2 regions of the Colwellia sp. MB02u-9 genome follow, and region 1 is predicted to be linked to the other one. Evidence: riboswitches for the same ligand, from Rfam matches in the RefSeq annotation. Region 1 holds a riboswitch; the other holds the start of a gene.
What was found. Region 1 has a riboswitch for cobalamin ahead of H4J65_RS13480 (hypothetical protein). Riboswitches for the same ligand answer to the same signal wherever they lie in the genome.

Region 1 (3,426 bases):
TTTTGCGTAAATTATGTTGTAAGTCGCTGACTAACTTATCGCCTTTTTCTGGTTGACCGATTAAGCCTGATAAGGTGCGTATCATCTGCAAAATTTCACTGACACTGCGATGATTAAAGCAATGCACTTGTATACCTTCTTTGATTAAATCGGCAACAATATCGGCTTGCATATCAGAAAAGGCCAGCACTAAATCTGGTTTTAGTGCGAGTATTTTTTCTGTTCTTGCGGTGATGTAAGCACTTACTTTTGTTTTTTCTTTTCGCGCGCGTTCAGGGCGCATGGTATAAGCTGAAATGCCAATAATGCGATGATCTTCTTCCATCAGATAAAGTGCTTCGGTGGTTTCTTCTGTTAAGCAGATAATTCGTTCTGGCCATTTAGGTTCAGCAACTGGCATTATGTATTTTCCTTGTTGACTCGCTGTTGTCTTACTATCAGTCTTGTTACTAGTATTCGCCTTGCTATGAACTATGTATCGCCATGAGCTAGCTGTTATTAGGCTGAGTACTTTTTACTTTATCAAAAACAGAGACACAATGATTAATTTTTTAATTATCCTAGGGGCTATTATTGGCCGACTCGATGTTAACGCATCATAACTAAGTACTTAATGCGCTAAACTTGTTTGCTATATTTTTCGGCATTATCGGGTGAAAATTGGCTTGAATTGACGCTTTAACGATAAGTTGTTAGTTGTTGAGTTTAACGGCCATGGAGACAAAATAAAGCTAATCAGTTAACTTTTATGCTTAGGAATCCGGTGATATTATTTTGAAAAAGTGAGGATATTTATATTCTTAACAGCCCAGTGAATAAAAAATAAACCTTGCTATTTCGCTCTAGCTGTCGATAATCGCGCCATTAATTAAATAATGTCATATTCAATTTTACTTTTTTATGTTTTGAAAGCGTAATAAAATAAAGCTGGGAATGTGGTGAAAGTCCACAACTGTACCCGCAACTGTAAACAGAGCGATATATTAACCACTAAATCTTTTGGCTAAAAGTGATTTGGGAAGGGATATATCTAGATGCTGTAAGTCAGGATACCAGGTGAATTATGATCATTAGTTACCACGTCGAGCGGGTTACTCGGGCATTGGATATTTTATCTATTTTCATTTATACCACCTCAGTGGTGAAGATGAATTTGCTCGCTATATCGCTAAACCTTATCGACGTTAATCACATATATCGGCCAACTGATGTTGGGTTTGATACTCGTTAGGCGTTGCAATGTTTGATATGAAAGCTGTTAGTCACCCACACTCAGAAAAAATTCAAACGCTTATCTATGGTAAAGTTAAACCATTAAATATCAGCACTTTGGGTAAACTCAAACACTTAACTAAGCATTTAACTAAGCACATGGCTAAAGTTCAGCTGACGGTTAAGGTTTGTTATGTGCCTAATCATCTTCATCAGAAGTTACACTTCAACTCTGCCCATTTTACAGGTGTTGCTATTGCGGCCAGTAAAGTCACCAAACAAATGAATAACCAAGTGCACCAAGCCATGGTTGATATTAATCAACATCGAGAAATACAACTTGAGCGATTAGCTGATGTCTGTCAGCAGCATTTAGTTAGGGATAAAATTTACGACATGATTAATCAAGGTGTCGATACGCCGAGTAATAAGCTGTCAACTCACTAAGACGAAAAAATTTAAACAAGCGACAGTAACTGAACACTTTAGTGACTGTTTTACATAGTAAGTTCGAGGGAAGAAAATGAAATTTTTTCACTGCCCCCGCAACGGTAATCATAGTGTTAAGCGTTTTATTTTTATAAAGATATATTGATAGAAAGCGTGGCCATGTTAGTCCGAGCACTTTAACTTGCATAATTAAACTGCGCTTAAGCGCGGTAATAAAATGGTGCGGAGGGCATCGTTAATGAGGTCATATGAACATTAAACAAAACAATTTTTTCAAAAAATCACTATTATCACTTGCCGTTATCAGTGCTATGTCGACAGCTTTTGTCGCTTCAGCAAGCACCGAAAGTAAGGCAAAAGATATTGAAGTATTAACCGTAACGGCAACCCGTACACACCTAAATATTGACGATGCGCTGACTAGTCAAGTGGTTATTACACGTGCAGATATCGAGCTAGCTAACCCAATTTCATTTTTAGATTTATTATCTACAGTACCCAGTATTGATATTGCCACTAATGGCGGTAGAGGGCAAAACGCCTCAATTTTTATGCGTGGCACCAACTCAGATCATACCTTAATACTGATTGATGGTGTGCGAGTGAGTTCTGCCACATCGGGCGGTACAAATTTAAATACCATTTCGCCAGAGATGATCGAGCGTATTGAAATCGTGCAAGGCCCACGTGCAGCATTGTGGGGCTCAGACGCTATTGGCGGTGTTATTCAAATATTTACTCGTCAGTTATCAGCGGGAGAGTTGTTTGCCGGTGCTAGTTTTGGTACTGACAACTATCAAAAGTATAAAGCTGGCGCAGGTATTAGCCATGGTGACGGCCAAACGACTATCACCGTCAGTAAAGAAGAAAGTGATGGTTATGATGTTCAAGAAGGCGCTGAAACTGATGATGACGGTTACGACTTTACCTCGGTAGCGATTAGAGGTCAGCAAAAAATCACGGAAGATTTTTCAGTAGAGTGGTTGTTATCAAGTGATAGTGGCGACAATGAATATGATGGTTATTATAATGGCTCTGATTTTAACAATCATGCGTGGTTAGTTCGCGGCAATTATGCGACCAGTATTAAAGGTGTAAATAACAAGACCGTTTTTTCTGTTGGCCAAAGTCGTGACAGTATCGACAGCTTAAGTAATGGCCTTTCACAAGGGATTTTTGAAACCCGTCGCAATCAATACTCGATTGTTAATAACAGCCAGCTTTCTGATGATCTGCAAGTTAATATTGGTGTCGATTATTATCAAGACGATGTTTCTAAAAGTAGCATAGTTTTTGACAAAGAAGAAAGAGACACCACAGGTGTTTTTGCCCATACCTTATATACTGAAAATGCATGGACATTTGAAGCGACATTAAGACACGACAGTGTTGAAGATGTTAACTCAGAAAATACTTATAATTTCGGCGTCGGTCATAAAGTTGATGAAGATACTCGCGTGGTACTTAATTATGGTACTGGCTTTAAAGTGCCGACTTATAATGATTTATTCTATCCAGGCTTTGGTACGCCAACACTTGATTCAGAGCTTTCTGAAACGGTAGAGTTGTTTTTCGAAACAAAAATTGCTGAAGTTAACACCAGTGTTAGCTTATACCGTTCAAAAATTGATGACTTAATTGGTCAAAAAGATGGTGTGGCAGCAAACTTCAAAAAAGTTGAAATTAATGGTCTTGAACTCTCAGCCAACTATGCTGGCTTTGGTGGTATGCATGACGTTAATCTTTCTTATACGGATGCCGAAG
Region 2 (3,426 bases), on a different contig from region 1:
CAATAAGCTACGATGGCGGCGGTCACTGCTGCACATAAAGCTAATAGAATTAAACGCAGTTTGTTAACGTTAACGCCAAGGCTTGCCGCACTTTCATCGCCCAGTAACAGGGCATCTATTTGTCGGTGTAAGGCAAAAATAGTCAGTAAAGTGAGTAATACCATGGCACTGATCAAATAAAAGTGGAACATTTCAACGCGCGTTAAACTGCCCATTAACCAAAAAATAACGCGGCTGGTGGCAAAAGGGTCACCAAGGTAAAGAATAAAGTGGCTAATAGAGCCAAGCATGAACGACACCGCAATACCGGTTAATAATAAATGGTTCATATTACGCAGTAGGGTCGCGATACCAAAGACAATGACCACAGAAAATAATGCCCCAAGAAATGCCGCCAATGGCAAGGCTAGCGCTTGTTGGTCACTGAGCACTAAAGTGGCGATGGTAGCACCTAAGCCTGCGCCAGAAATAATGCCAAATAAATAAGGATCGGCCAGTGGGTTACGAGTTACATTTTGCAGTATTGCCCCCGCACAAGCTAAACCCATGCCGGCCACTAAACCCACCAAAACACGTGGAATGCGTATTTGCCAAATCACCATGTCGTGCATAGTGGAGGCGCATTGATTAACCACACATTGAAATATATCTAGGCTAGTAATGCTTGCTGGCCCAAAGGTTATCGACATAATAATGGAGAATAAGGTAAAAGCAATAAGGGCTGAAAATACCCAGACATTTTTACCTTTGCGGTTGCCAAGAATACTCACGAGTGTTGACCTTTACTAGTTGACCCAGTTGACCCAGTTGACCCAGTTGACTCAGTTGACTCAGTTGACTCAGTTGAGTTCATTGCCCCAGTTGGTTTAACCGCCGAAGTATCATCAGCAGGATAGAAATAAACTCTAGGTACGCCACAATGTTGTGCGTCATCTCGATAACAGGGTAAACCAAAAACTTTGGTTAATAGCTCAGGCTTTAGCACTTGATCAACACTATTGTCGCTGACTAAGTTGCCTTTATCTAATAGCAACAAACGATTACAGTAATGTGCGGCTAAATTGAGATCATGTATGGTCATAATAACGGTAATATTTAACGCTTTCACGAGTTGTAATATTTGATGTTGGTAGAAAATATCTAAGTGATTAGTGGGTTCATCTAATACCAAGATTTTTGCTTTTTGTACTAGGGCTTTAGCAATTAATACCCGTTGTTGTTCGCCGCCAGATAAGGTGTTAAAAAATTTTGCTTGGCTGCTAGCTAACCCCACTTTTTCTAACGCGAGTATAATGTCTTTTTTATCGACATCATTATCACGAGCAAAGAGGCTTTTATAGGGCAGTAGGCCCATTCTAACCACATCATAAACGTTTAAATCAAATATGGGCGGCGAGTTCTGTACCACTAAAGCAAATGTTTGTGCTAATTCATGTGGTTTGTAGTCGCTGATTTTTTTATTTTTTAGCTTAATGCCGCCTTGCCAATTTTTGTATTGGTTTAGTATGCACTTAAGGAGTGAGGTTTTGCCGGCACCATTAGGCCCGATAATGCCAATAATATCGCCGCGGGCAACATCAAATGAAATATTATTAAGAATACTTTGTTTATCAACAGCCCAAGATACTGACTCAACACTGAGTAATTTTGCCATTAAAGCCAGCCTAGCTTAGTGCTAATCACGTTTGGCATGTGTTGGATAATAACTAAGGAGTATATTTTCATTGCGGCCTAGAGGTTAATTCAAAAGCTTATGTTGAATAATAAAACTAACTACCGCGCAGAAAATAGGATACGAATGCCTTAAAGACAGTGTAACTTACGTGTATTCCCGCACGGTGTTAACATGATTAGCTTGGTACAATAGGTTGATACTAGGTGTCCTGACTTATAACTTTTATTAAAAGCTATTTACAGTTGCGGGTACAGTCACGGAATTTAACCGTGTTCCCTATCAATTAGCCAAGACAATAACAAAACATCTGGCTAAAGGTATCGATTATTAGGCATGAGATTTTACGGCTTAGTATGCTGCTTTACAATAAAAACCGTCATTTGACGCGCTATAAGCGGCGTAAAAAAAAGGAGCTAATGCTCCTTTTTTATTTTGTCACTGTATTTTGACAATTTGTTTTAAGCGTTAATTAGACCTAAGGTGATTTTTCTTATGTCATCAGTAAAGCCAATATTACCAAATTTTAACGCGCTTCTCAGGAGCGATATACATAGCGTCACCTGCTTTAACGTCAAAGGCGCTATAAAACTCAGGCATATTTGATAATGCCCCTAGTGCACGGAACTCACCTGGCGAATGTGGGTCTGTTGCTACGCGATTTCTTAATGATTTTTCAACCATTTTTCCACGCCATATTTGTGCAAAGCCCATAAAGAAGCGTTGGTCGCCGGTTAAGCCGTCGATCACTGGGGCTTCTTTGCCATTTAATGAAGCTTTATAAGCTTTATAAGCGATAGTAACTCCGGATAAATCACCAATGTTTTCGCCTAAGGTTAGCTCGCCATTAACGTTTAAGTCATCAAATACCTCATAGTCGCCATACTGTGCCACTAAGTTATCCGCGCGCATGGTAAAGGCCGCTAAATCTTCATCAGTCCACCAGTTACGCATGTTGCCTTCACTGTCGTATTTGCTGCCTTGGTCGTCAAAGCCGTGGCCCATTTCATGACCAATAACGGCGCCAATGCCACCGTAGTTTACCGCATCGTCTGCCGCTAAATTAAAAAATGGCGGCTGTAAAATAGCCGCTGGAAAGACAATTTCGTTTTTAGTTGGGTTGTAATAAGCATTAACGGTTTGAGGTGTCATCGCCCATTCTTGTCGGTCAATTGGACCACCAAGCTTAGCCAGTTCTTTTTGGTGAGCAAGCGTACCAGAGCGTATTGTATTGCCGACTAAATCGTCACTTTTAATGCTTAGTGCGGTGTAATCTTCCCACTTATCTGGGTAGCCTATTTTAGGATCAAAGCTGGCGAGTTTTATACGTGCTGATTTTTTAGTCGCCTCTGACATCCAATCTAGTTCGTCTATGCTTGCGCCGTAAGCATCACGTAAATTTTCAACCAGTTCTGTCATACGGGTTTTAGCTTCAGGCTTAAAGTGACGGCCAACATAAACTTTACCAATAACTTCACCTAAATTGTCATTAACTACGGCAACACCACGTTTCCACAGTGGGCGCTGTTCTTCACGACCACTTAACTGTTTTGAATAAAAATAAAAGTTTTCATTGGTTAACTCGGCGGTAAGTGAGCTGGAAAAATTACTCAGAGTGTGAAAAGTGAGGTAAGTCTGCCAATCAGTTAAGGATGTTGCCGCGAATGTTTCACCAAAACCTTTAATAAATGAAGGTTGGTTAATGATGATATCTTTCTGCGTGGCTACACCTTGTGCAGCAAGGTAGGCGGTCC

Region 2: another riboswitch for cobalamin. It lies ahead of H4J65_RS01980 (ABC transporter ATP-binding protein); the one in region 1 lies ahead of H4J65_RS13480 (hypothetical protein).

What each region holds. Positions count from the first base shown of each region.
Region 1 covers NZ_JACGVF010000097.1:81,654-85,079, reverse strand. The annotation lists gene H4J65_RS13485 (cobalamin-binding protein) at 1-400, opposite strand, end outside; cobalamin riboswitch at 882-1,077, shown strand; gene H4J65_RS13480 (hypothetical protein) at 1,240-1,659, shown strand; cobalamin riboswitch at 1,682-1,856, shown strand; gene H4J65_RS13475 (TonB-dependent receptor domain-containing protein) at 1,911-3,426, shown strand, end outside.
Region 2 covers NZ_JACGVF010000067.1:5,776-9,201, forward strand. The annotation lists gene H4J65_RS01975 (iron ABC transporter permease) at 1-764, opposite strand, end outside; gene H4J65_RS01980 (ABC transporter ATP-binding protein) at 767-1,654, opposite strand; cobalamin riboswitch at 1,856-1,998, opposite strand; gene H4J65_RS01985 (M13 family metallopeptidase) at 2,189-3,426, opposite strand, start outside.